DNA from 2 places in the Microbacterium sp. MDV22-iso44 genome. Region 1 is predicted to be linked to the other one. Evidence: predicted binding sites of a transcription regulator. Region 1 holds the regulator's gene; the other holds the start of a gene.

Evidence for each region. The regulator HspR, encoded in region 1, represses chaperone genes until heat shock. The targets are predictions, from matches to a motif close to AAGTTGAGTCNNNNNGACTCAACTT.
Region 2: the regulator HspR is predicted to act here: its motif matches at 10,311-10,335, upstream of AC4NN1_RS09120 (Hsp20/alpha crystallin family protein).

The regions. Positions count from the first base shown of each region.
Region 1 is NZ_JBZVWS010000003.1:185,907-200,171, forward strand. Features, by position in the region: gene AC4NN1_RS11170 (GNAT family N-acetyltransferase) at 1-271, opposite strand, end outside; gene dnaK (molecular chaperone DnaK) at 450-2,312, shown strand; gene AC4NN1_RS11180 (nucleotide exchange factor GrpE) at 2,315-2,905, shown strand; gene AC4NN1_RS11185 (DnaJ C-terminal domain-containing protein) at 2,917-3,900, shown strand; gene AC4NN1_RS11190 (heat shock protein transcriptional repressor HspR) at 3,911-4,345, shown strand; gene AC4NN1_RS11195 (putative endonuclease domain-containing protein) at 4,513-5,439, shown strand; gene AC4NN1_RS11200 (hypothetical protein) at 5,482-6,087, opposite strand; gene AC4NN1_RS11205 (fibronectin type III domain-containing protein) at 6,118-7,332, shown strand; gene AC4NN1_RS11210 (glycosyltransferase) at 7,470-8,669, shown strand; gene AC4NN1_RS11215 (glycosyltransferase) at 8,671-9,765, shown strand; gene AC4NN1_RS11220 (hypothetical protein) at 9,785-9,997, opposite strand; gene AC4NN1_RS11225 (hypothetical protein) at 10,041-10,472, opposite strand; gene AC4NN1_RS11230 (GlxA family transcriptional regulator) at 10,655-11,623, shown strand; gene AC4NN1_RS11235 (ATP-dependent Clp protease ATP-binding subunit) at 11,673-13,886, shown strand; gene AC4NN1_RS11240 (GNAT family N-acetyltransferase) at 13,886-14,265, shown strand, end outside.
Region 2 is NZ_JBZVWS010000002.1:473,535-487,799, forward strand. Features, by position in the region: gene AC4NN1_RS09075 (PhoX family protein) at 1-649, shown strand, start outside; gene AC4NN1_RS09080 (helix-turn-helix transcriptional regulator) at 662-1,543, opposite strand; gene AC4NN1_RS09085 (multidrug effflux MFS transporter) at 1,645-2,886, shown strand; gene AC4NN1_RS09090 (cyclophilin-like fold protein) at 2,883-3,410, shown strand; gene AC4NN1_RS09095 (zinc-binding dehydrogenase) at 3,435-4,469, shown strand; gene sfnG (dimethylsulfone monooxygenase SfnG) at 4,470-5,618, opposite strand; gene AC4NN1_RS09105 (acyl-CoA dehydrogenase family protein) at 5,860-7,113, shown strand; gene AC4NN1_RS09110 (acid phosphatase) at 7,314-9,140, opposite strand; gene AC4NN1_RS09115 (MarR family winged helix-turn-helix transcriptional regulator) at 9,333-9,761, shown strand; gene AC4NN1_RS09120 (Hsp20/alpha crystallin family protein) at 9,833-10,282, opposite strand; gene AC4NN1_RS09125 (prolyl oligopeptidase family serine peptidase) at 10,422-12,473, shown strand; gene AC4NN1_RS09130 (alpha-amylase family glycosyl hydrolase) at 12,519-13,949, shown strand; gene AC4NN1_RS09135 (organic hydroperoxide resistance protein) at 13,962-14,265, opposite strand, start outside.

The sequences.
Region 1 (14,265 bases):
GGTGCGCGGCATTCAGCCGCAGGTCGAACAGGGGAGCGTCGTCGCTGAGGTCCTCGAGCCGGAAGAACCCGATCCGGCCGTCCGCGTCCGAGTCGATCCAGAACGAGGCGTGATCCTCGTCGGCGTACGCGCCGTCGTCGATCGCCTCTGCGATCTGCGCCGCCGTGGGATCGGTCCGCACGTGGAACGGGAACGACTGCGACGTCATGAACGAGATCAACGCCTCGCGGTCGGCGCCGGTGGGATCGAGGGGCGTCAGGCGGATCGGCATCCGTCCACGCTAACGGCGATCGCGATCACGCCGAGCCTGCAAACTTGATATGCATCGGCTCAAGTTGGTTTGACGGTCGGCGAGGGCCGGAGTAGCCTTGAGTCATCGCGGCTCAGGTTGTGGCCAGAGCCGCCGGAAGACTTCAGATCTACGCAATCGCCACACGAAGGAGAATCACATGGCACGTGCAGTGGGAATCGACCTCGGAACGACCAACTCGGTCGTCGCCGTCCTCGAAGGTGGCGAGCCGAAGGTCATCGCCAACGCCGAGGGTCTTCGCACGACCCCGTCGGTCGTCGCGTTCACGAAGGACGGCGAGGTGCTCGTCGGCGAGACCGCCAAGCGCCAGGCCGTCACGAACGTCGACCGCACCCTGACCTCCGTCAAGCGCCACATGGGCACCGACTGGAAGACCCAGGCGATCGACGGCAAGAACTACACGCCGCAGGAGATCTCGGCCCGCATCCTCCAGAAGCTCAAGCGCGACGCCGAGCAGTACCTCGGTGACACGGTGACGGATGCCGTCATCACCGTCCCCGCCTACTTCAACGACGCCGAGCGTCAGGCCACGAAGGAGGCCGGTGAGATCGCGGGCCTCAACGTGCTCCGCATCATCAACGAGCCCACCGCCGCCGCTCTCGCGTACGGCCTCGACAAGGGCAAGGAGGACGAGCTCATCCTCGTCTTCGACCTCGGTGGTGGAACCTTCGACGTCTCCCTCCTCGAGGTGGGCAAGGACGACGACTTCTCGACCATCCAGGTGCGCTCCACCGCCGGTGACAACCGCCTCGGTGGCGACGACTGGGATCAGCGCATCGTCGAGTACCTGATCAAGCAGTTCAAGGACACGAGCGGTGTCGACGTCTCGGGCGACAAGATCGCCCTGCAGCGTCTGAAGGAAGCCGCTGAGCAGGCCAAGAAGGAGCTCTCGAGCTCGCAGTCGGCCTCGATCAACCTGCCGTACCTCTCTCTGACCGACTCGGGCCCCGTATCGCTGTCCGAGACCCTGAGCCGCGCGAAGTTCGAGGACCTCACCAAGGACCTCCTCGACCGCACCAAGAAGCCGTTCGAGGACGTCATCCGCGAGGCCGGCATCAAGGTCGCCGACATCGACCACGTCGTGCTCGTCGGTGGATCGACGCGTATGCCCGCCGTGAGCGAGCTCGTGAAGAAGGAAGCCGGCAAGGAGCCCAACAAGGGCGTCAACCCGGACGAGGTCGTCGCCGTCGGCGCCGCCCTGCAGGCCGGTGTCCTCAAGGGTGAGCGCAAGGACGTGCTGCTCATCGACGTCACCCCCCTGAGCCTCGGCATCGAGACCAAGGGCGGCATCATGACCAAGCTCATCGAGCGCAACACGGCCATCCCGACCAAGCGCAGCGAGACCTTCACGACCGCCGACGACAACCAGCCGTCGGTGGCCATCCAGGTCTTCCAGGGTGAGCGCGACTTCACCCGCGACAACAAGCCGCTCGGCACGTTCGAGCTCACCGGCATCGCGCCGGCACCCCGCGGCATCCCGCAGATCGAAGTCACGTTCGACATCGACGCGAACGGCATCGTCCACGTGTCGGCGAAGGACAAGGGCACCGGCAAGGAGCAGTCGATGACGATCACCGGCGGCTCGTCGCTGCCGAAGGACGACATCGAGCGCATGGTGCGCGAGGCCGAGGAGCACGCGGCCGAGGACAAGAAGCGCCGTGAGGCCGCCGAGGTCCGCAACCAGGCCGAGACGCTCTCGTACTCGATCGAGAAGCTCCTCAGCGAGAACGCCGACAAGCTGCCCGACGACGTGAAGACCGAGGTCCAGGCCGACGTCGACGCGCTCAAGACGGCGCTCGCGGGCGACAACGACGACACCGTCAAGGACGCCTACGACAAGCTGAACGCGTCGCAGACCAAGATCGGCGAGGCGATCTACGCCGCGAGCCAGGCCGACGCCGCACAGGCGCCGACCGATGCTCCGGCCGGCGAGCAGACGGCATCCTCCGATGAGGATGTCGTCGACGCCGAGGTCGTCGACGACGAGGACGAGAAGAAGTAAGCATGGCGGACAAGGACTTCGAGAAGCCGGACGAGGGCGACGACGTCGCCGCGACCCCGGCCGAGGAGTCGGTGGAGCCCGCCGGGGATGCCGACACGGAGCCGGACGCGCTCACGGTCGACGACATCCTCGGCGCGGCCCAGTCCGACGAGGCTGCTGTCGCGGATGCGCCGGAGGAGGAGCACGACCTGCTCCTCGACCTGAAGCGCGTGCAGGCGGAGTACGCCAACTACCGTCGCCGCACCGAGGAGCAGCGCGAGGTGGAGCTCGCGCGCGCCAAGGGCGCCGTCGCGAAGGGGATGCTCCCCGTGCTCGACGACCTCGACCGCGCTGAGAAGCACGGCGACCTCGCCGAGGGCAGCGCGCTGGCGGCGATCGCCGAGAAGATGCGGGCCGTCGTGGCCCGCCTGGGAGTGGAGCGTTACGGCGCTGCGGGCGACGCGTTCGACCCGCAGCAGCACGAGGCGATCTTCCAGGCGCCCACGCCCGGCACGACCGAGCCGACGATCCTCGAGGTCGTCGAGATCGGTTACCGCCTCGGTGACCTCGAGCTGCGTCCGGCGAAGGTCGTGGTCGCGGTTCCGGCTGAGTAAGGGGCGCGCTGATGGCCAGTCAGGATTGGTTCGACAAGGACTTCTACAAGGTGCTCGGGGTGTCCAAGGACGTCTCCGACGCCGACCTGAAGAAGACGTACCGCAAGCTGGCGCGCACCTACCACCCCGACTCGAACGCGGGGGACCCCGCGGCCGAGGCGAAGTTCAAAGAGGTCAGCGAGGCGTACTCGGTGCTCAGCGACAAGGAGCAGCGCGCCGAGTACGACCAGCTGCGCGCCATGGGGTCGGGGAGCGCCCGCTTCCAGCCCGGGGCGAGCGGCGGGTTCGAAGACGTGTTCAGCCGGTTCCAGCCGGGTGGCGCGGGCGGCCAGCAGGCCGACTTCGATGACCTCTTCGCGATGTTCGGGCAGCAGAGCGGCGGACGGTTCGGTTCCGGTCGCTTCGGGCAGCCGAGCGGCGGATTCCGCGGCTTCGGCGGCCCGCAGCGCGGGGCCGACGTCACCGCCCGCACGACGCTCGACTTCACGACGGCCGTGAAGGGCGACACCATCACGCTCCAGGGCGACGACGGCAAGCCCATCAAGGTGAAGATCCCCGCAGGGGTCTCAGACGGGCAGAAGATCAAGCTCCGCGGTCGCGGTCGCCCCTCGCCGGACGGCGGCGAGGCGGGTGACATCGTCCTCACGGTCGGTGTGCGCCCGCATCCCGTCTTCACGCGCGAAGGGCTGAACCTCCGCATCCATGTCCCCGTCACGTTCACCGAGGCGGCGCTGGGTGCGACCATCGAGGTCCCGACGCTCGGCGGCGACAGCGTCAAGCTGCGCGTCGCGCCGGGGACCCCGTCCGGGCGCGTGCTGCGCGTGAAGGGCCGCGGGGTGCAGACGGCGAAGGGCACCGGTGACCTGCTCGCCGAGGTCCAGGTCGCCGTCCCGACCCACCTCGACGGACCCGCGCGCGAAGCGCTGGAACGTTTCCACGAGTTGGAGCCCAAGGAGAATCCCCGCGCCGATCTGATGGCCAAGGCGCGCGAGTGAGGTGAGACGCATGGCGAACGAGCAGGTCGACGAAGACGCCCCGATCCTGGCGATCGCGGTGGCCGCTGAGCTCGCCGGCATGCACCCGCAGACGCTGCGTCAGTACGACCGGCTGGGACTCGTGGTACCGGCGCGCACCCGCGGCGGGTCGCGCCGGTACTCCCTCCGTCACGTCGCGCAGCTGCGCGAAGTGGCGCAGATGTCGGCTGACGGCGTGAGCCTCCCGGCCATCTCGCGCATCATCGAGCTCGAGAACCAGGTGCGGATGCTGCGCCGCGAGGTCTCGGGACTGCAGGGTCGCCTGCGCGACGAGGTCGCCGCACGCCGCGGTGCCCGCGTGTTCGCCGCCGGCGCGACGGGCTCGGTCGTGACGCTCCGCCAGGGCACGCGCGTGCGCCGCGCCACCGACGTCGTCCTGTACCGCCCCCACCCCCCGACCGACTGACGCGCCGGCGCCGGGTCGTCGAAAGGTCGCAGATGGTCGCCCGGCGACATCGAAAGCGGCCATCTGCGACGTCTCGAGGCGTCTGCACGGGGCGCGCCGCCCGTGGGGCTTTCCACAGGGGGGCGGATTCGGGGTGGGGCCGGTGGTGAGGGGTGGATCGTGGGCGGATGCCGAGCGTCCTTCCCCCGGAGCTGCCGGACCGCTTCCTGGTCGGGTGGGCGATCGACGCGGGTGTGACACGCCGTCGCTTGCGGCATCCATCACTCGCGGCGCCGTTCTACGGCATCCGCTCGCGCGAAGCGGCGGACGACGTCAGAGCACTCGCCCTCAGCTACCTGCCCAAGCTGCGGTCCGGCGAGCACTTCTCCCATGCGACGGCCCTCGTGCTCGCCGGCGGCTGGGCTCCTGATCGGCTCCGACTCGCCCTCGATGTGACCGCGATCCCACCGACCGTGCGGGCTCGCGGCGCGGGAGTGCGCGGGCACCGTTCGCAGACGGCGCACGTCCGATTCGTGGACGGGATGCCGGTGGTGGACCCGGCCGCTGCGTGGTGCCAGGCGGCATCCCTTCTCAGCGATCGAGAGCTCGTCGTGGCGGCGGACGCGCTCCTCCGTCGCCACAACCCTGTGCTCACCGTCGGGGCTCTGGAGGCTGAGGTCGCTGATCGGGACGGGTCACGCGACGTGCGTCGACTGCGACGTGCGCTTGAGCTCGCGGAGCCAGGCACGGATTCCGTCGCGGAGACGCTCCTTCGACTGGACGCGCGAGACGCAGGGCTCCCGCCGTTCCAGGTGAACGCCGAGATCAGGGATGCACGCGGGCGGTTCCTGGCCTACGGTGACCTGGTCCACGCGCCGACGAAAGTCCTGCTCGAATACGACGGGCAGCAGCACCGCCTCGATGACCGCCAGTACTCGCGCGATGTCGATCGCCTCGACGACCTCGCCACCGCAGGGTGGCGCGTGATCCGCGTGAACCGCTCGCACCGTGGTGCCGCGCGTCGCGGCATCCTGGAACGCGTTCGAACCACCCTGATCGAGCGAGGCTGGCGTGCCGAGACGTCGCAGATGGTCGCTGGGCGGCAGCGAAAGTGACCATCTTCGACGCCTCGCCGACGGCCGAGCGGATGCCGGGGGTCAGGCGGGGTCGATGCGGAGGGTGCCGGGGCCCTCGCCGACGGTCAGGTCGGTCACGAGGCGGAGCGAGCGGGCGAGGGCGTCGACGGCGGGGATGACGGTGCCGAAGCGCTCACGATCGGAGATGACGGCGGTGAGGGTGACGAGGTGGGTGCCGGTGTCCCACGTGTACGACGCGAAGGGCGTCTGGCGCGTGTTCGGCGGCAGGGGCATCTCGAGCTTCTCGGCGACGCCGAGCGGGGAGCCGGTGAAGCTCACCGTGTCGTCGTACTCGATCGGCATGCTCGCGCGCATGGTCCGCAGCTGGGGCGTGAGCTCCTGCACCTGCGCCATCGCGACGAGGAGTTCGGGATCGTCCTTCCACACCCAGGCCAGCAGGCGCCCGTCGGCGCGGCGCATGAGGGCGGGGATCGCCTGGCTCATCGCCCATGCGGCGACCTTGCTGCCGGGCTGGTCGCGGCCGAAGGCGGCGTTCGCCTGGGCGAGCAGCATCCCGATCGCCTTCTTGCGGGCGCGGCGCCCGCGGAACCCAAACGAACCGGTGATCGGGACCCACTGCGCGGGGTCCACCTGGGCGGAGAGGCGGAGGCCGGTGAGAGGCGTCATCGCTCCAGCGTAGGTTGCTAGGATCCGCCTATGCTGCGCGCCCCCCACGTCCGCAGCGCCGTCGCAGTGATCGTCGCGATCGCGCTCAGTCTCGCCCTCCCCGTCTCGCCGGCGGCTGCCGCCGGCAGCGTCCCCGCCAAGCCCGGGCTCGTCAACTACGTGGGCGCCTCGCTCACGTCGCTGACGGTCGACTGGGCCGACATCCCCGGTGCGACGAGCTATTACGTCTACGCGAACACCAGCCACGATCTGGTCACCCGGCCCGCGCAGCCGATCAACCAGAAGGTCACTTCCTCGAAGGCGACCGTCACCGGACTGAAGCCGGGGGTCGCCTACTTCATCCAGGTGCGCGGCGTCTCGGCCGCGGGCATGGGGCCCCGGTCATCGCCGGTGGCCCACGAGACGATCACGGCGCAGGCGACGCTGCCCGCGGGCTCGCCGAGCTACCTCGCGGTCAGCTGGAACGTGTGCTCGAACGTCTGCTCCGGTTTCTCGACGCGCAAGAACGTCATCAACAAGCGCATCACCGAACTCGCCCCCGACATCGTCGCCCTGCAGGAAGCGTCGAAGTACACGACGCCGCCCAGCGGCTACACCTTCGCGTACAACGGGCAGAACGACATCCTCATCCGCAACGGCCGGTTCACCCGCGTCGCCGCCAAGTCGGGCGGCGCCACCTCGGGCGCCGTGCTGTTCCCGTCGCAGTACGCCTCGGCGGGCAAGGGAATGTCGTGGGCCGCCGTCCGGCACAGTTCCGGCGCCTACCTCCTCGTCGTCGACACGCACCTCGTGGTCGGGACGTCGGCATCCGTCGTCCGTCAACGCCAGTACGAGGCCGGCAAGCTGGCGGATGCCGTGACCGCGACGCTCACGAAGCTCAACAAGACGCACCGGTCCCTGACCGACTGGACCAAGGCGCCCGTCATGATCGTGGGCGACCTCAACACGCACAAGTCGCGCGTGGGCGACGGCACCATGGCCGCACTCGAGAAGCGCGGGTGGCACGACGCGTACGACCAGGCGCGCACCCTCAGCCTGCAGCACTACAACACGGCGAACCCGACCATGTCGCTGACGCCCTTCACGAGCGTGACCTGGGGCGACCACATCGACAAGGTGCTCGTGCGGCCCTCGCGGTCGGTCGTGTACTCGTGGAAGAACGCGGGGAAGACCGCGGGCGGCAAGTGGATCGGACCCCTCGGGTCGGACCACCATCCGCTCGCCGTCCGCGTCGGCCTCCGCTGAGGCGCGCCGATCCTCCACCGGAGGACGTCCCGGTCCCGGGCTAGAATCGAGCCCCGGCGCCCCGCACATCCCTGCGCCCCATCGGCGGAGAGCCCCCTCCCGCTTCCGACGCACAGATTGGCCCGTACCCCGTGACCATGACGCCCCCGGACGATCCCGCCCCTGAGCGCGGACCCCTCACCATCGTGATCGCGGCCGACACCTTCGCGCCCGATGTCAACGGAGGGGCTCGCTTCACCGAGCGCCTCGCCGCGGGCCTCGCCGCACGCGGTCACGACGTCCACGTCGCGACGCCGAGCGTCGGGCACCGCAACCACGGCGTGTTCACCGAGGACATCGAGGGCCAGCCGCTCACCGTGCACCGCCTTCCCGGGTGGCGCTACCGGCCGCACGACTGGCTGCGGTTCGTCCTGCCGTGGATGGGCAAGCACTACTCGCGGCGGCTGCTCGACGAGGTCGACGCGGATGTCGTGCACAGCCAGTCGCACATCGTGATCGGTCGCGCCCTGACCCGTATCGCGAACCAGCGTGGCATCCCCGTCGTCGCGACGAACCACATCATGGCCGACAACATCCTGGACTTCACGCTGCTGCCGAAGTTCCTGTACGACATCTTCCTGAAGATCGCGTGGGCCGACGCGGAGCGCACGTTCAAGATGTCGCGCGCGGTGACGACCCCCACCCGCAAGGCGGCGGAGTTCCTCGAGAACACGATCGACATCTCCGGCGTCGTGCCGATCAGCTGCGGCATCCGCCAGAGCAACTACACGCCGAACCTCGAGCCGCGTGAGAACCGCCGCCGGGTGCTGTTCGTCGGCCGCCTGACGACGGAGAAGCACGTCGAGGTCACCCTCGAGGCGATCACGAAGCTGCCCGACCTCGACATCCAGTTCGAGATCGTCGGCGGCGGCGATCAGCGCAAGAGCCTCGGCCAGGTGACCGAGCGTCTCGGCCTGGCCGACCGTGTGACCTTCCTCGGGCGGGTGTCCGAAGAGGAGCTCCGCGCCGCCTACACCCGCGCCGACGTCTTCGTCATCGCCTCGGTCGCCGAGCTGCAGTCCATCGCGACGATGGAGGCCATGGCCTCGGGCCTTCCCGTCATCGCGGCGAACGCCGTCGCGCTGCCGCACCTCGTCCACGACGGCGAGAACGGCTACCTGTTCGAGCCGGGCAACGCCGACGAGCTGGCCGAGAAGATCCGCACCGTGCTGACGGCGGACCAGGCCGAGTACTCGCGGATGCAGCAGGCCTCGCTCCACGGCGTCGAGATCCACGACATCGAGCGGACCCTCGACACCTTCGAGAAGCTCTACCGCGGCGAACCGCTCGGCGGCTGAGATGCGTCTGTTCTTCGACGCACGCTACATCCGCACCGACTTCCACGACGGCATCAGCCGCTACTCCGCCGAGCTCGCGCAGGCGGTGGCGGATGCCGCATCCGCCTACCGCACCGAGGTCACCTACCTGATCCACGACGAGCGGCAGCGCGCCTTCCTGCCCGCCGATGCGATCACTCTGACGATCCACGCGCCCACGTCGGTGAAGGAACCGTTCTCGTCGCTGCTGCTGAACCGCCACCGGCCGGACGTGTTGTTCTCGCCGATGCAGACGATCGGGTCGGGCGGCCGGCGGTTCCGGCTCATCCTGACGCTGCACGACACCATCTACTACCGGCACCGGACGCCGCCGCGGGCGCTGCCCTGGTACGTGCGTGTCGGCTGGCGGCTGTTCCACCTGTCGTACTGGCCGCAGCGGTGGACGCTGAACGCAGCCGACCTCGTCGCGACCGTCAGCGAGACGAGCGCGCGCCAGTTCGCCCGCGTGCGGCTGACGAAGCGCCCGGTCGTCGTGATCCCGAACGCACCGCAGCGCCTCGCCGAACTGCTCCCCGACGGTGCCGTCGTGGGCTCCGGCCCCGTTCGGAACCTCGTCTACATGGGCTCGTTCATGCCGTACAAGAACGTCGAGACGCTCGTCACGGCCATGCGGGAGCTGCCGGATCACACCCTCCACCTGCTGTCGCGCATCGCGCCCGAGCGTCGCGCCGAGCTGACGGCGCTGGCCGGCGGAGCGTCGGTCGTCTTCCACGACGGGGTGACGGATGCCGCCTACGCCGCGCTCCTGGCAGACGACGCCGCTCTCGTCACGACGAGTCTCGACGAAGGCTACGGGCTGCCGGTGGCCGAAGCGCTCGAACTCGGGGTGCCCGCGGTGGTGACCGACATGGAGATCTTCCGCGAGGTGGCCGGAGACGGCGCGCTCTACGTCGATCCGCTCGATCCGGAAGCCGTCGCCCGCGCCGTGCGGTCGCTCGATGAACCCGGGATGCGGGGGCGACTCGTCGAGGCGGGGACGCGTCACATCCGCTCGTTCGAATGGGCTCGGTCGGCGAAGATCCTGCTCGCCGCGGCGACCGATCTGACGCGGCGCTGAGCCGGGTCAGGGGCCGGGGTCAGATGCCGCCGGCGCCGCCCGCGTTGCTGCGGTTGTCGACGTAGACGGCCGTGGCCTTCGCCATGCGCGCTTCGGAGTCGGCACCGCGACGCGCAGCCGCGCCGTGACCCTCTTCATCGGTCACCGAGCGGTCGAGTCGCGCGCGTCGACGTGCGACGACAAGGCTCAGGGCGACGATCGCGACGACGACGGCTGCGAATCCGAGTTCCATGGTCACAATCTAGCCGTTACCGCAGCGGGTGGAGGAAAAGCGGTCAGAGGAACTGTCCGCCGACCGTGGAGGAGAGGAACCCCAGGACCGTCCCCACGAGGGTCGCCGCCGCGAGGCCGATCGCGATCCCGCCGAGGAGGCGGGCCCCGGCATCCCGGCGCACCGCGATGAACCCGAGGATGAGGGCGACGACGGCGAGGGCGCAGGTGAAGAGCGAGAACACGGCGTTGACGATGCCGTACAACTGCGGGTCGTAGACCGACCGATACAGCTGGATCGTGATGGCCGGCCAGAGTCCGCCGAGGAGGACGGGGGCCGCCGCCACGAGCAGTGCGGCGATGGCGAAGCCGCGGGCGCTTCCGGCGCCGGCCGCCGGAGGAGGAGTGCCGTACGGGTAGGACGGCTGCCCCTGGGGCGGGTACTGGGGTGAGTACTGCGGCGGCTGCTGCGCGTCCGGCGGGACGGGGTCGGTCATGGCTGTCCTCTCGCGGGGACCCGAGTCTAGGGGCGTGGTCCCGCGGGGCGGAAGGGGGTGCTCCGGGGGTCATGCCGCCGTCGTGGCAGGAACGCTATGCTTGCACGCATCCTGCCATCAATGGTCGCATCGACGCTGCTCGTAGGAATAATGCCAGCCGAACACCATCCGGGGAGAACGCCATGATCCGCACCGTCGCCTGCGTCGTCCAGAGCGGGTTCGCGCCCTTCGAGTTCGGGCTCGCCTGCGAGGCGTTCGGGCTCGATCGCAGCGACGACGGCATCCCGAACTTCGACTTCCGGATCGTGACCCCTGATCCCGGCGCGATCCCCAGCAACCTCGCGTTCTCCATCAACGTCGATCACGATCTGACGTTCGCGGACGAGGCCGACGTCGTCGTCATCACGCCGATCCCCCGGGAGGCGTGGGGCAGCGTGGACGAACGGGTGCTCGACGTGATCCGCAGGGCGGTCGCGCGAGGCGCGTGGGTGCTGACGGTGTGCAGCGGGGCGTTCGCGGTCGCGGCATCCGGTGTCCTGTCGGGGCAGCGCGCGACGACGCACTGGCGCTACGCCGAGACCATGGCGAGCATGTACCCCGACATCGAGGTCGACCCGAACGTGCTGTACGTGCAGTCGGGGCGGATCATCACGAGCGCCGGGACGGCGGCCGGGCTCGACGCGTGCCTGCATCTTCTGCGGCTCGAGCTCGGGGCCGAGGCGGCGAACACGATCGCGCGGCGCATGGTGGTGCCCCCGCAGCGCGACGGCGGCCAGGCGCAGTTCATCGCGTCGCCGTTGCCGGTGTCGACCTCGCTCTCGCTGACGCCGGTGACCGAGTGGATGCTGGAGAACCTGCGGCGCGACTTGTCGGTCGACCAGCTGGCGGCGAAGGCGCACATGTCGCCGCGGACGTTCGCGCGGCGGTTCAAGGCCGACTACGGGACGACGCCGGCGGCGTGGTTGGGGCGGCAGCGGATCCTCCATGCGCAGCGCCTGCTCGAACAGACCGACCTCGGACTGGACGCGATCGCGTACGAGTGCGGCTTCGGTTCGGCGGCCGTGCTGAGGCAGAACTTCGCGCGGGTGCTCGGGACGACGCCGACGGCATACCGGTCCCGCTTCGCCTGCGCCGCCGTCATGGCGTCGTGATAAAGTTGAGCCTGACGGACTCAACTTTTTATCGAGCTTTCAGGAGCAGATGATGAACGCACAACCGGCATCCGGCCAGGGCGATCAGGGCAGCGCCCTGGAGCAGTACGGCATCAACCTCACCGACCGTGCGCGTCAGGGCAAGCTCGACCCCGTCATCGGACGGGACGGCGAGATCCGCCGGGTCAGTCAGGTGCTCACGCGGCGCACGAAGAACAACCCGGTGCTCATCGGCGAGCCCGGCGTCGGCAAGACCGCCGTCGTCGAGGGGCTCGCCCAGCGCATCGTCGCGGGAGACGTCGCGGAGTCGTTGAAGGGCAAGGAGCTCATCGCGCTCGACATCTCCGCGCTCGTGGCCGGGGCGATGTACCGCGGTCAGTTCGAGGAGCGGCTGAAGAGCGTCCTCAAGGAGATCACGGAGTCCGAGGGGCGCGTGATCACGTTCATCGACGAGCTGCACACGCTGATGGGAGCCGGCGGCGGCGAGGGGTCGGTCGCGGCATCCAACATGCTGAAGCCCATGCTGGCGCGCGGGGAGCTGCGCCTGATCGGTGCGACGACCCTCGACGAGTACCGCGAGTTCATCGAGAAGGATGCCGCACTGGAGCGGCGCTTCCAGCAGGTGTACGTCGGCGAGCCGAGCGTCGAGGACACGATCGCGATCCTTCGCGGGCTCAAGGAGCGGTACGAGGCGCACCACAAGGTCGCGATCTCGGACGGCGCCCTGGTGGCGGCGGCGGCGCTGTCGAACCGGTACATCCCGGCGCGGCAGCTGCCTGACAAAGCGATCGACCTGATCGATGAGGCCGCGTCGCGCCTGCGCATGGAGATCGACTCCGCGCCGCTCGAGATCGACGAGCTGCGCCGGCACGCGGATCGGCTCAAGCTCGAGGAGCTGGCGCTCAAGAAGGAGAAGGACGACGCGTCGAAGGAGCGTCTCGCGGCGCTGCGCGACCAGCTCGTGAAGGTGCAGCAGCAGCTCGACGACCTGCAGGCGCGGTGGGAGCGGGAGCGCGCGTCGCTGAACGCGGTCGGCGATTACAAGACGCGGCTCGATGCGCTGCGCGTCGAGGCGGAGCGCGCGCAGCGCGAGGGCGACCTCGAACGTGCGTCGCGGTTGCTCTACGCGGAGATCCCGGCGCTCGAACGCAAGCTCGCCGAGGCGGAGATCGCGGAGGGTGCCGTCGGTGATGGGGCCGAGCGGATGGTGGGCGATCGGGTGACCGAGGAGGACATCGCCGAGGTCATCGCCGTGTGGACCGGCATCCCGGTCGGAAAGCTGCTGCAGAGCGAGAGCGCTCGACTGGTGCACCTCGAGTCGGAGCTGGGCAAGCGGTTGATCGGGCAGAAGCCGGCCGTGAAGACGGTGGCGGATGCCGTGCGTCGGTCGCGCGCGGGGATCAGCGACCCGAACCGGCCGACCGGCTCGTTCCTGTTCCTGGGGCCGACCGGTGTCGGCAAGACCGAGCTCGCGAAGGCGCTCGCGGAGTTCCTCTTCGACGACGAGCGCGCGATGGTCCGCATCGACATGAGCGAGTATGGCGAGAAGCACGCCGTCGCGCGGCTCGTCGGTGCCCCTCCGGGGTACGTCGGGTACGAGCAGGGCGGTCAGCTGACCGAGGCGGTGCGGCGCCGTCCGTATTCGGTGGTGCTGCTCGACGAGGTCGAGAAGGCGCACCCTGAGGTGTTCGACGTGCTGTTGCAGGTGCTCGACGACGGACGGTTGACCGACGGCCAGGGGCGGACGGTCGACTTCACGAACACGATCCTGATCCTGACGAGCAACATCGGATCACCGGTGCTGATCGATCCGACGCTGACGGACGACACGAAGCGCGAGCAGGTCATGGCGATGGTGCGGCAGTCGTTCCGGCCGGAGTTCCTGAACCGCCTCGACGACGTCGTAATGTTCACACCGCTGACCGAGTCGGATCTGGCTCAGATCGTCGAGCTGGCGGTCGATGCGCTGCAGCGGAGGCTGCACGCTCGCCGGTTGACGCTCGCGGTGACGCCGGACGCGCGGGCGTGGCTCGCCGAGCGCGGCTACGATCCGCTGTTCGGGGCGCGACCGCTGCGGCGTCTGATCCAGTCCGAGATCCAGGACAGGTTGGCGATGGCGCTGCTGTCGGGCGGCGTGCACGACGCTGATGTGGTCCGGGTGGATGTCGCGGTCGACGGCTCGCAGCTGGTGCTGACGAGCAGCGGGCCGACGCCGCCGGAGGAGTCGGGCGACGACACCATCGAGGCGGAGCTGCTCGACTGATGACGCCGGTCGCGCTGGGGCATGGCGTGGTCCTGCGCGAGGTCGTCGGATCGGATGCGGCTGCCCTCGCCGAGGCGTACCGCCGCAATCGAGAGCGGCTGGCGCCGTGGGAGCCGGAGCGAGCCGAGCGCTTCTTCACGGATGCCGGTCAGGAGTCGGCGATCGAGGTGATGCTGCGCGAACGTGAGGCGGGGACCGGCGTTCCGTTCGTGCTCGAGGCGGGAGAGCGGATCGTGGGGCGGGTGAACCTCTCGGGCATCGTGCGCGGACCGTTCCAGAGCGCGAACCTCGGGTACTGGATCGACGGCGAGCTGGGTGGACGGGGTGTGATGACCGCCGCGGTGGATGCCGTGGCTCGAGTCGCCGCTGAAGATCTCGG
Region 2 (14,265 bases), on a different contig from region 1:
CTACACGCGCCTCGCCGCCGACAAGATGGGCGCGACGAAGATGGATCGCCCCGAGGACGTGCAGCCGAGCCTCCGCACCGGCAAGATCTACGTGGCCCTGACGAACAACTCCGACCGCGGCAAGACGTCGATGGTGGATGAGGCGAACCCCCGCACCGGCAACCGCTTCGGTCACGTGCTCGAGATCACCGAGCGCCACGGTCAGGCGGGCACGTCGTTCGGCTGGAGCATCCTGCTGCAGTGCGGCAACCCGTCCGACCCGAGCACCTACTTCGCGGGCTACCCGAAGGACAAGGTGTCGCCGATCTCCTGCCCCGACAACCTCGCGTTCGACGAGGACGGCAACCTCTGGATCTCGACCGACGGCGCCCCGAGCACGATCGGGTTCAACGACGGCCTGTTCCGGGTCCCGCTCACCGGACGGGAGCGCGGCCACGTGGAGCAGTTCCTCGCCGTGCCCCGCGAGGCCGAGACGTGCGGCCCCGTGATCCACGCGCGGGAACAGCTGGTGTTCGTCGCGGTGCAGCATCCCGGCGAGAACGGCACCGTCGCAGCTCCCACCTCGCTGTTCCCCGACTACGGCTCGACGCGACGGGGCGACATCCCCAACGCGCCTCGACCGTCGGTCGTGCAGGTGTACCGGAGCTGATCGGAGCCAGCGTCAGCCCGCCGGCGGGCTGACGCGGGAGCGATCGTCCGCCGCCAACGACCCGAGCAGCCCCAACCGCTCCGCCGAGGGTGAGCCGGGCTCGGCGCTGTAGATCAACAGGACACGACCGGGCTCCGCGGTGACGGCGAGCTCCTCGTACACGAGGGTGAGTTCGCCGACCGCGGGATGCCGGAAGCGCTTCTTCCCGGAACCGTGGGCACGGACGTTGTGGGCGGCCCACAGCTTCCGGAACTCGTCGCTGCGGGTCGACAGTTCGCCGACGAGATCCTGGATGCCCTTGTCCTGCGGGTCGCGGCCGGCCTCGGCGCGGATGACGGCGACGCACATGTCCGCGAACAGATCCCAGTCCGGATAGAAGTCCCGCGCGACGGGATCGAGGAACTGGAAGCGTGCGAAGTTCGGGACGCGTCCGCCGTCACCGATGAGAGGCGAGTAGAAGGCTCGGCCGAGATCGTTGAACGCGATCAGGTCCTGACGCTGGTCGCGCACGACGGCCACCGCATCCGTGATCGACGACAGCGCCCACTCGAGGCTCGGACGGACCGGCCCCGACTTCGAGGCGCGACGACGGTGGCGCCCCGAGGCGGGAATCCCGTCGGCGTTGCGTGCGAGGTCGAGAAGGTGCGCGTGCTCGGCGTCGGAGAGGTGCAAGGCGCGGGACAGGGACTCCAGCACCGCACCGGACGCGCCCGCGATCGCTCCCCGTTCGAGCTTGGCGTAGTACTCCACGCTCACGCCGGCGAGGGCAGCGACCTCGCTGCGCCGGAGCCCCTCGACCCTTCGGCCCGGTCCCGCGGGGATCCCCGCCGCATCCGGCGTCACGCGTGCCCGACGCGTCATGAGGAACTCACGGACCTCGGCTCGATTGTCCATGCCCACAGGCTAGATCGGCCGAGCCGGATCAGGGATGCCCTCTCGGTACACCTTCCGGCAGGGACTCCCGCCCGCGCCCGAGCGCGACGACGCTGAAGGACATGACCGCATCCGCTCTCACGCAACGCACCGGCTCCCGGAGGGCGCTGCCGACCCTGCTCCTGCTGCTGACCGTGTTCGGCCCGATCTCGATGGACCTCTACCTCCCGGCCCTCCCCGCGCTGACGGCGGAGCTCGACGCCGTCACCTCCGTGGCTCAGCTCACCGTCACCGCCTGCCTGATCGGGCTCGCCGCCGGCCAGCTGATCGCAGGCCCCCTCTCGGACCGGTTCGGACGCCGCGGCATCCTGCTCGTCGGCATCGCCGCGTACGTCCTGATGTCGGCGGTGTGCGCGCTGAGCCCAACGGTCGAACTGCTGATCGCGGCCCGGTTCGTGCAGGGGCTGGCCGGCGGGGTCGGCATCGTCATCTCGCAGGCCGCGGGCCGCGATGTGTACACGGGCGGCGCGTTGATCCGGTTCTACGGGCGCCTGACGGTCGTCGGCGGCCTCGCCGCGATCATCGGGCCCCTCCTCGGCGGACTCCTCGACGCGGTCACGGACTGGCGCGGCCTGTTCGTCTTCCTCGCCGCGATCGGGGCGGCCATCCTGGTCGTCACGCTGCGGATGTTTCCCGAGACGCTGGCACCCGAGGAGCGGACCGCCGGCGGCTTCGCGCACACCGTCGCCGACTTCCGGACGCTCCTGCGGGACCGGGCATTCGTCGGGGCCGTCCTGAACCAGGGGTTCCTCTACGCCGCCCTGTTCGCCTACCTCGCCGGATCGACCTTCGTCCTGCAGGACGTCTACGGGCTGTCCCCGCTCGGCTACGCGCTCGCTTTCGGGCTGAACTCGGCGGGCTTCATGACCCTGGGACACCTCGCCGGGCGCTCCGCCGAGCGGTGGAGCATTCCCGGCACCCTGACCGCCGGCGTCCTGACGTCAGGTGTCGGCGCGATCGGACTCCTCGTCGCCGGCCTCACCGCCCTTCCCCTGTGGGTCGTCATCGTGTCGCTGTTCCTCTTGGCGGGCGGGGTCGCGATCTCGTCTCCCCCGGCGACGACCCTCGCCCTCGCCGACTATCCGCGGATGGCGGGCACGGCCTCATCCCTCCTCGGGATGGTGAGGTTCGGGTTCGGGGGGGTCGCGGCTCCGCTGGTCGGGGTCGCCGGTGCCCTCAGCATCCTGCCGCTCGGCATCGTCACAACGGTCTCCGTCCTCCTCGCGGGCGCCTCCTTCCTGTTCCTCGCCCGCGGACGCACCGCATCGGCGGTCCGCTCCCCGCAGGTCGGGAGCGCCTCGTGATCGGCGACCCCCGCGGACGGATGCCGCGCCGCAGGGCAGCTGTCGGCTTCGGGCTGCTCGGCGTGGCCCTGCTGGGCGGCTGCGCCGCCGAACCCACTCCGCAGCCCGCGGCGACCCGCCCGGACGCGCCCTCGGCCTCGGCATCCGTTCCGGCGGAGGTCGTGGGGACGCGCATCCGGTTCTCGTCCGACCGCACCACGATCGACGTCACGATCGGCGAGGACAGCCCGGCGGTGCGCGATCTCCTATCCCTCCTCCCGGCCGAGCTGTCGTTCGAGGACCTGAACAGCCGGGAGAAGATCGCCTCCCTGCCCCGCGAACTCGCCTGGCAGGGATCATCGGGCTCCGACCCGGAGGACGGCGACCTCATCTACTACTCACCCTGGGGGAACCTCGGGTTCTACTACGACGCCTCCGGGATCGAGTACTCCGACGACACGCTCCACATCGGCACCTACGACGCCACCGAAGAACAACTGGCGCTCCTCGTGGGCGGACCCGTCACCGTCGAGATCATCGACTGACCACTGAGACAAGGAACAGAAGTCATGCGCGCAACCCTCATGTACTCCGCGGGCGACGTCCGCGTCATCGACGTACCCGAGCCCACCCTCGAAGCGCCCACGGACGCGATCATCCGCGTCACCTACGCGTGCGTCTGCGGCTCCGACCTGCACCCGTATCACGACCTCGAGGACACCCCCGAGGGACGCCGCATGGGGCACGAGGCCGTCGGCGTGGTGGAGCGGATCGGCGAGGACGTGACGACCCTCCGGGTCGGCGACACCGTCATCGTCCCCTTCGCCTGGTCCGACGGCACCTGCACGTTCTGCCGCGACGGGATCACGACCTCCTGCATCCATGGGGGCTTCTTCGACGGCGCCGCATCCGCCACCCAAGCCGAGAAGCTGCGGGTGCCGTACGCCGACGGCACCGCCGTCGCCATCCCGGCCGGCACCGACGAGGCGCTCATGCCGTCGCTGCTGACGCTGTCCGACGTCTACCTCACCGGCTACCACGCGGCTATCCGCGGCGGCGTCGAGGCGGGCAAGACCGTCGCGGTGATCGGCGACGGAGCGGTGGGCCTCTCCGCCGTGCTGGCTGCGCGGCAGCTCGGCGCCGAGACCATCATCCTGATGGGCCGGCACACCGCCCGCACCGACCTCGGCCGCGAGTTCGGGGCGACACACGTCGTCGCCGAGCGCGGCGAGGACGGCGTCGCGAAGGTGCTCGAGATCACCGGCGGCGAGGGCGCCCATGTCGTCCTCGAGGCGGTCGGCCACATGCCGGCATACGAGCAGGCTTACGGCATCGTCCGCCCCGGCGGCGTCATCTCGCGCGTCGGCGTCCCCCAGTACGAGGATGCCGCGGTCGGGTTCACCTCGCTGTTCGGCAAGAACGCGACCCTCACCGGCGGGCCGGCCACCGTCCGCGCCTACCTCGAGGGCGCCATCCCCCAGGTGCTCGACGGCACCATCGAGCCGGGCAAAGTCTTCGACCGCGAGCTCCCCCTCGACGACATCGCCGAGGGCTACCGCCTGATGGATTCGAGGGAGGCGCTGAAGGTCCTCATCCGCCCCTGATCAGCGGGCGACGCCGATCGGGTCGCCGGTGCGGGCGAGGTCGGCCTCCAGCTCGCGGACGATCGGGATGACCTTCTCGCCGAACGCCTCGAGCTCCTCCTGGAAGTGCAGGAAGCCGAGCAGGAACAGGTCCACCCCGCGCTTCTTGTAGGCGATGATGCGCTCGGCGACCTGCTCGGGCGGACCGAACAGCTGGGTGCGGAAGCCGTCGTTGTACTGCACGAGGTCCTCGAACGAGGAGTCGGCCCACATCCCCTTGCGGTCCGCGGTGGATGCCCCGGCCTGCTGCACCGACTTGCGGAAGCCTTCGACGGACGCCGGATCGGCCTGCGCGATGATCTCGCGCAATTGCTCACGTGCTTCCGCCTCAGTGTCGCGGACGATCGCGAACCCGTTCAGACCGAACCGCACGGTGCGCCCGTGCTCAGCGGCGACCCGGGTGACGTCGTCGTACTGCTCGGTGAACCCGTCGAAGTCCTTGCCGTTCGAGAAGTACCAGTCGGCATGAGCGCCGCCATTGAAGCGCGCGGCCGTCGAGTTGCCGCCCTGGAAGATGTCCGGATGCGGGCGGCCGGGCACCGGGTAGGGGCCGGGGCGCAGCGTGAAGTCGTTCACGCGATAGAAGTCGCCGTGGAACTGCACGTTCTCCTCGGTCCAGAGCTTTCGCAGCGCCTCGATGAACTCGGCGGAGCGGCGGTAGCGCTCGTCGTGCTCGAGCCACGGGAGGCCGAGCTTCGTGTACTCGTCCTTGAACCAGCCCGAGACGACGTTGACGGCCGCGCGGCCCTTCGAGAACTGGTCGGCCGTGAGGATGAACTTGGCCAGCACGGCCGGCTCCCACAGGCCCGGGTGGACGGCGGCGATGACCTTCAACTTCTCGGTCGCGAGGAGCAGGGCGAGGCTGATCGACGTCGACTCGTGCTGCTGAGCCGCGCCGTAGCTCGACAGGTAGCGCACCTGGCTCAGGGCGTACTCGAACCCGACGCGCTCGGCCGTCTGAGCGAGCTTCACGTTGTAGTCGTAGTCCCACGACGTCCGCTGCTCGATGTTCGACACCACGAGGCCGCCGCTGACGTTGGGCACCCAGTACGCGAACTTCAGCGGCTCGTGGGTCGAGGCCTGGTCGAACGAGGATGTCTGCTCGGTCATGGTGTTCTCCGTGGGCTGGCGACGCGGGCGGGCGGGCGACGCGATCGGATGGGTTCCCCGGAACCTTCCGCCCGGGCGCCGGGCAGTGTCAATCGATGTGAACGCGTGTGTCGGGGCGTGACGGTGTGTGTCGGCCCGTGACGACGGGATGCCGCGATTCACGTCACAAACGCGCCCCGCGCGGATTCGGCGAGTAGCAAGGGTGCGACGACCACGACCCCCACTGCTGAGAGGCGACGACATGACCCGGCATCACGACCCCGCACGCCACGACGAGCTCTCGCTCGGCACCGACTACGAGACGCTCGCGGCGCGGTTCCGGCCGTTGTTCGCGCAGATCGCCGACGGCGCGGTGGACCGCGAGAACGACCGTCGGCTGCCGCGCGAGGAGATCCGGCTGCTCACCGATGCCGGGTTCGGCGCCGTCCGTGTCCCGCGTGCGTACGGCGGGTCCGGGGCATCCCTCCCCCAGCTGATCGAGCTGCTCACCGAGCTCGCTGCCGCCGACTCCAACATCCCGCAGGCGCTGCGGGGCCACTTCGCCTACGTCGAGGACCGCCTCAACCAGCACGCGACCGTCGACCAGTCGGCCTGGTTCACGCGCTTCGTCTCGGGCGAGATCGCCGGGAACGCCTGGACCGAGATCGGCGAGGTGAAGGTCGGCGACGTCAACACGAAGGTCACCCGTCGCGGCGACGACCTCGTCGTCAACGGCACCAAGTTCTACAGCACCGGGAGCATCTTCGCCGACTGGCTCGACGTGTACGCAGAGCACGACGGCGTCCCCGTGATCGCGATCGTGCGCGCCGATCAACCCGGCGTGACCGTCCACGACGACTGGGACGGCTTCGGGCAGCGCACGACCGGCAGCGGCACGACGATCCTCGAGGACGCCCGCGTCGATCCCGACGACATCACCGTCTTCGCCGATCGCTTCCGCTACCAGACGGCCTTCTACCAGCTCGTCCACCTCGCCACGCAGGCCGGCCTCGTCGCGGGCGCGGCGCGGGAGGTCGCGGCACACGCCCGCGCCCGCACGCGTGTCTTCAGCCACGGCTCCGCCGGAACCTGGGCAGAGGATCCGCTCGTGCAGCAGACCGTCGGGGTGGCGACGGCGCAGGGGTTCGCTGCCCGGGCGGTCGCGGTGCGGGCGGCCGAATCCGCGCAGGACGCCTACGTGGCGCGCTTCGCGAGCGATCCCGAGGCCGAGGAACGCGCCAATCAGCGCGCCGAGATCGAGTCCGCCCAGGGACAGATCGTCCTCACGTCCCTCTCCCTCGAGGCGACGAGCACCGTGCTCAACGCGCTCGGCGCGTCGGCTGTCTCCGAGACGAAGCGCCTCGACCGCTTCTGGCGCAACGCCCGCGCTGTGTCGTCGCACAACCCCGTCATCTTCAAGCAACGCATCGTCGGCGACTGGGCGATCAACGGCACGCCCGTCCCCTATGTGTGGGCGATCGGGCAGCAGCGGACGACCGCCGCCGCGGCGCGGTGAGGGCCACACCGGACACCGAGCTTGCTCATCACAAATTGATAACAGGAATTCCTTGCCACCGTTATCTCGCCGTTATACAGTCATTGCACGGTAGATGTTTTGCTGTGGCAGCTACCGACATGTGATTGCAGGACACTCTTGGTGCAAAGGGACAAGGGCCGGCTGGATGCCTCTCCAGCCGGCCCTTACTGCATCACCCGTCAGGCGGTCTCGCTCCGGCGGCGGCGCATCACGAGCACCGTCCCGAGCGCGAGAAGCGCCGCACCGGCACTGCCTGCGACCCACAGCGGCCCGGCCTGACCACCGGTCGACGCCAGCTCGTCGCCGTCAGCCGCCGCGACCGCACCGCTCGAGACGGTCACCGCGGCCCATCCGACGAGATCGCCGGACTCGTCGACGACGGCGACCCGATGGGCGCCGGGCTCGACGTCGTTCGGCAGCGCGAAGCTCGCGGCACCGGCGGCATCCGCCGTCACCTGTCCGAGCGCCGTCGGCGTCGAGTACAGGAACCCGGAGTACCGCTCGCCGGCCGTCAGCCCCGAGACGACGACGCGGTCGCCGCGGACGGACGCCTGGATGCCGCCCTCTGCCGCAGCCGGCAGGTCGTCACCGTTCGCGACCGGCGCACCAGGGGTGCCGCCGGTCGACGGGAGCGTCGGCTGGGGAGCGGGGGTCGGCTCGGGCGAACCGGTCGGTGCGGGCGCGGGAGTGGGCTCAGCCGTGGGAGCCGGCGTCGGCTCCGGGGCCGGGGTGGGCTCGGGCTGCGGGCCCGGGCTCGGCTGGGGCTGCGGGGTGGGCTCGACGCTTCCGTCGCCGATCACGACCGAGCCGTCCGCCTTCACGGTGACCTTCGCGGCCATAGCCGCCGCGAGGTTCATCCGCTGCCAGCTCTCCTGCTCACCCACGTCGAGGGGGTTGCCGGAGTCCTCGGCGGTCAGCGCGAGCACCTGTCGACGCTGCGCCGGCGTCAGGTCGGGGTGGGACGAGACGAGCAGCTCCTCGGCTCCCGCGGGCACCACGACCTTCTCACCCTTGGGGCCGATGTCGGGGAAGCCGTACCCGAGGTGCTCCTCGTAGTACGCGAGCGCCTTGTCGGTCGGCAGGTACGGGACGTCCTTCTTGATGCAGTTCTCGAGGGTGTCGCCGCAGCCGCGCTCCAGAACGCCGCGCAGTTCGTCGGCGGCTTCGTCGACGAGCGCGCGCATGGCCGGGTCGGCGAGGCGGAGCGCGATGATCTTCTGGCCCATCATGCGGCCGCTGATGACGTCGAGTGGGTAGTGCGCAGCCATCACGACGCGGTTGTTGCCGGCCTCGGCCGTGCGGGCGAGGATCTGCGGCGCGAGCTGGGGCAGCATCTCGGCGAGCGCCGTGCCCTGCCAGTACGCCTGCGACGTGTGGCCCGACGGGAAGGAGCCGCTCGTGGAACCCCACGCGTCGCCGCCTTCCTTGTCGCGGTAGACGAGGTCCTTCGTCTTGTCGAGACGGATGTACGGCCGGTCGTAGTCGAAGTAGTTCTTGGGCGGGTTCGTCGACGAGGTCGAGCCGAGCTTGCCGCCCTCCTTGTTGAGCAGCCAGGTCACCTTGGGCAGTTCGCCGTCGGCGATGGCCTCGGCGTAGATCGCGCCGAGCTTCTTCCCGAACGCGTCGCCCATGCTGACGGACATGTCCTGGTACTGGTCGACGATGGCCCGCTGGACCTGCGCCTTCGAGGCCGTCCGGTTGATCTCGCTCGTCAGCTCGTCGTTGTAGTCCATGACGGCCGCATTGCCGCCTGGGCCGCGGTCGGTGCGGAGGTTCTGGAAGACATCCATCATCCGGACCGACCAGTTGTCGGCGCTGGGAGCGCTCGAATCGCCCGTCGAGGCGGTCGCGTCCGACGAGTAGGTCGCCGTCTTCTGCGCCTCGGTGAATCCGTCCGCCGCGAAGGCGGGGACGGCTGCCAGAGTGCACGCGACGAGGATGCCGAGGCCCCCGATCGCGCCGCGAGTCCGGCTGCCTGCTCGTCTTGTCTGTTTCTTCACGCTCACGGGCGCGCCTCACTTCCATCGGTTGCGGGAGTCGTCGCAGACTATCGATGACACGCGGGTTTGTCAGGACATAGCGACAACACAGTTCATGAGAATGCTCTCCTGAGCGTGCGAACGGCACGTGACGGCGCGGTGAAGCCGAGGCGACCATCGGCGCTCGGCGCGTCTGCCCGCGGCGATACAGTTGACGCCATGACCGATCGACGCCTCGCCATCGCCGCGTGGGAGAGCCTCTTCCGCGCGCAGCACGAGGTCATGGCCGAGATCTCCCGGGACTTCGACGACGATCAGCTGTCCGGTGCCGAGTACGACGTCCTGCTGACGGTGACGCGCTGCGATGAGCACACCGCACGCCTGCGCGACGTGACCGCCAACATGCTCATCAGCCAGCCCAGCGTCTCGCGGCTGGTCGACCGGATGGTGGCACGCGGGCTCGTCTCCAAGCAGCCCGACCCGCAGGACGGCCGCGGCGCGATCCTCCGCGCGACCGACAAGGGCGCGACGATGTTCCGTCGGCTGGCGACGGTCCACGGTCGGACGATCGCCGAACGGATGTCGGTCCTCACCGACGACGAACTCGCACAGCTCGAGAAGCTGACCGCGCGCCTTCGCGGCGTGTGACACATGCGAATCGCCCCGCATCCGAGACGGGATGCGGGGCGATTCGCGTCAGTGCGAGGATGCCGCGGTGATCACTGGTCGATCGGCTGCGGATCGCTCTCGCGGGCGGAGATGGTCGGGGCCGAACCGTCGGCGACCACCTCGACCTTGCGTGGCTTGGCCTTCTCGCTCACCGGGATGGTGACGGTGAGCACACCGTTGCTGTAGGTCGCCGTGATGGCGTCGGTGTCGATGCCCTGGCCGAGGTTCAGCTGGCGCAGGAAGCTCGCGGTCTCACGCTCGCGCGTGATCCACTTCACCCCGTCGGCCGCCCCCACGGTGCGCTCGGCGCGGATGGTGAGCAGCTGGCCGTCCACGTCGATGTCGACCGAGCCCGGGTCGATGCCCGGCAGGTCGGCGTTCAGGACGTAGTGGTCGCCGTCGCGGAACAGGTCCATCGGCATCCGTCGCGGGCCGCGGCGCGTGTCGAAGAGGGTCGACGCCAGGCGGTCGATGTCACGGAACGGGTCGTAGGTTGCCATGATTCTCTCCTTCGGTGATGTGGTCTTAAAGTTGAGCCCCTGCGGCTCAAGTACGTTCAGATTAGCACTCTGACCCACCGAGTGCCAACGGTTCTCGCACGGCGAACGCCCACGTCGGAGACGGCCTTAGGCTGGCGACATGAGCGCCCACGAGACCGCCCCCGAGCCCGCCGACCCGTTCCTCTGGTTGGAGGAGATCGACGGACCCGAGGCCCGCGCCTGGGCAGCCGAACGGACCGCCGAGACCGAGGCGGCCTTCTCGGGCGACACCCGCACCGCGCTCGAGCACCGCCTGACAGGCATCCTTCAGGACCCCGATCGACTCGTCGTCCCGAGCCGCCACGGCGATCTCATGTACGACCTGTGGCGGGATGCCGCGAACCCCCGCGGCCTGTGGCGACGGACATCCCGCGCCGCCTTCGCAGCGGGCGAACCGACCTGGGAGGTGCTGCTCGACGTCGACGCGCTCGGCCGCGAGGAAGGCGTGGCGTGGGCGTTCGCGGGCGCGGCTCACGGACCTGCGGGCAGCGGGCGGGCGCTCGTGCGGCTGAGCCCCGACGGCGGCGACGCCACCGTCGTGCGCGAGTTCGACCTCGACGCACGTCGTTTCGTCGACGACACCCCGTTCGCCCTCGACGCCGAGAAGACGATGATCGCGTGGGTCGACCGCGACACCCTGCTCGTCGCCACCGCACTGCACGGCGGCGGCGTGACCGACTCGGGGTATCCGATCAGCGCCCGCGCCTGGCGACGGGGCGAGTCGCTCGCGGACGCGCCGCCCATCGTGACGGGTGTCGCCTCGGACGTCGGCGTGTTCGCGCACGTCGACCGCACCGGCGGTACGGCGACGCCGATCGTGGTCATCGCGCACGACTTCTTCCACTCCGAATCGTGGGTCTGGGACGGCGGCGAGCCGCGTCTGATCGCCGTGCCGCAGGACGCGAACGTCGATGTTCACGGCGACCTCGTCACCGTGCGGACCACGACCCCGTGGCGCATCGGCGAGACGACGCATCCGTCGGGCACCCTCCTCATCGGTCCACTCGAGACCGTCACGGAGGGCGACGGGTCGGACCTGCGCGTCGCCTTCGCCCCGAGCGACACGGCGGTGCTCGAAACGTGGACGTGGACCCGCACGCGCCTGGTCCTCACGATCCTCGACCGCGTGCAGAGCCGGCTCGTGTCGCTCGATCCCGAGACGCTGACCGGAGTCGACATCGACCTGGGCCTCGGCGACGCCGATCTCTTCAGCGCGAGCGTCGCCACCGTCGACGACGACGAGGACGACGAGCTGTGGGTGGTCGCTCGCGGCTTCCTCACTCCCCCGACGCTCCTGGTGATCGCCCCCGGCGCCGAGCCCCGCGTCGTCGACCGCAGCCGCCCCACCTTCGACGCGTCCGGACTCGTCGCGGAGCAGCACTGGGCGACGTCGGCCGACGGCACGCGCGTGCCCTACTTCGAGGTCGGTCCGCGGGAGCGCTCCGGCACTCTCCCCGTCCTCATGAACGGCTACGGCGGGTTTGAGCACGCGCTCACCCCGGAGTATCCGACGATCGTCGGCCCCGCCTGGCTCGAGGAGGGACGCGTGTACGTCGTCGCGAACATCCGCGGCGGCGGGGAGTTCGGACCCGAGTGGCACCTGGCCGCCCTGCGCGAGAACCGCCACCGCGCATACGAGGACTTCGCCGCCGTCTCGCGCGACCTCGTCGCACGCGGCGTCTCGACCCCCGACCGCATCGCCTGCCACGGCCGCAGCAACGGCGGCCTGCTCGTCGGCAACATGCTGACCCAGTACCCCGACGACTTCGGGGCGATCGTCTGCGGCGTGCCCCTCCTCGACATGAGGCGGTACACGCGACTGTCGGCCGGTGCCAGTTGGATCGCGGAGTACGGCGACCCCGACGACCCGGCCGAGTGGGAGTTCGTGAAGACCTTCTCGCCGTATCACCTCATCGAGCCCGGGCGGCGGTACCCGGCATCCCTCATCTATGCGGCCGCGAGCGACGACCGGGTCGGCCCCGTGCAGGCGCGCAAGATGGCGGCACGGTTGGCAGACGAGACGGATGCCGAGGTGCACTACCTCGAGCCCATCGAGGGCGGTCACTCCGGAGCGATCGACGCGGCCTCGACCGCCGCACTGCACGCGACGATCCACGCGTTCCTCGACCGCACGGTGGCGCGCGCCGACTGAGCGGCGGGGGCCCGCCCTCTACGCTGGGGGCGGGAGGTCCACCGCATGAGCACCATCGGGGCCGTCGAGGATGACCTCGCGGCGACGCTGTCCGCTGTCGCGGAGCGCGTCCGCATCGACGACGCCGCGGCCGAGCGGATCCGCCAGCACGTCCCCGGGCTGCGCGCGGCGCTGGCCCGACGCGGATCGTCTGCCGATCTCGTCGACCTCGTGACGGCGGCGGTCGTCGCCGCGAACGGTCGCTCCCTCGACCTCAAGGTGCACGGCGAGCAGCGCGCCGCGAACCCCGTGCGCACGAGTTCGCGGTTCGCCCTCGGCGCCGCCTGCTACGCCGACAGGTACGCCGGCAACCTCGCCGGGCTCCGTGACGAGATCCCCGCGCTCCGCGACCTCGGCCTGAGCGTGCTGCACGTCCAGTCACCGTTCGCCCGCCGGGAGGACGGCACGATCGACCTCCGTCGCGGCGACCCCGGTCTCGGATCGATCGACCGCCTCTCCGACCTGGCTGCCCACCTTCGTCTGTCCGGCATCTCGCTCGCGGTCGACGTCCCCGCGCGCGACGATCTCGCTGGACTCGTGGACGATCTCCTCTTCCTCGCCGGGCGCGGGGTCGAGGTCTTCCTCCTTCCGGCTCGCGACACGGTGGGCGTCCTCGCCCCCGTGCTGGCGATCGGTGCACCGGGAGTCGATGTGCTCCCGGCATCCCCCGGTTCCGCTCCCCTCTGGCACGCGCTCGCCACGGGCGACGCGACACCCCTGCAGCGCGCGCTCGAGGCACGCGACGGCAGTATCGACGTCGCCGCGGTGCGGGATGCGGACGCGGTGGTGTGGCGAGCGGATGCCGCCGAGCTCACCGCTCGCTACACGGGCGGCTCCTCGTTCGGGCGCGGCCTGGCGACCGCGGACGGCGTGGCCGGAACGACCGCGTCGCTCGCCGGGGTCGAGGCGGGCGACCCGCTCGGCGAAGCCCGCGTGGCCCTCGCGCACGCGTTCGCGCTGAGCGTGCCGGGTCTTCCCGTGCTGTGGCTGGGCGACGAGGTCGGTCAGCTGAACGACCCGACGTTCCGCGACGATCCCGAGCGCCGCGACGACCCGCGCTGGACGCATCGCGGTCAGAAGCCGCGTGACCGCTACGCGCAGAAGACGGATGCCGCCACCTCGGCCGGCCGCATCCACCGCGACCTCACGAAGCTCATCGCCGTCCGCCACACGACGCCGGAGTTCGACGGGACGCGCCTGATCGGTTTCGACGTCCCCGCTCCGTCGGTCGTCGCGTATCAGCGCCCCGGTGACGGGTCGGTCGTGCTGGTGCTCGCGAACATCGCTTCAGAGCCCGCGCACGTTCCGGCGGTGACGCTGTCCGGCTTCGCAGCTGCCGCCCTCGACCTGGTCGAGGGTGTCGAGATCGGAATCGACGAAGGGCTCACGCTGCCCGCCTGCGGATTCCGCTGGCTGCGCGTGAGCCCTGTCGTCTGAGTCCGGCCGAGATCAGTCCTCGACGACCGTGACGGTGACCTCGATGTTGCCGCGCGTGGCGTTCGAGTAGGGGCACACCTGGTGTGCGGCGTCGGCGAGCGCCTGCGCCTGGTCGTGCGGGAGGTTCGGGATGACGACCTCGAGCTGCACAGCGAGACCGAAGCCGCCCTCGCCGTTGGAGCCGATGCTGACGCGCGAGCCGACGCTGGTGTCCTCCAGGGTCACCTTCTGCGCGCGGGCGACGGACTGCAGGGCGCTGTGGAAGCACGCGGCGTAGCCCGCGGCGAAGAACACCTCGGGGTTCGGGGCGCCACCG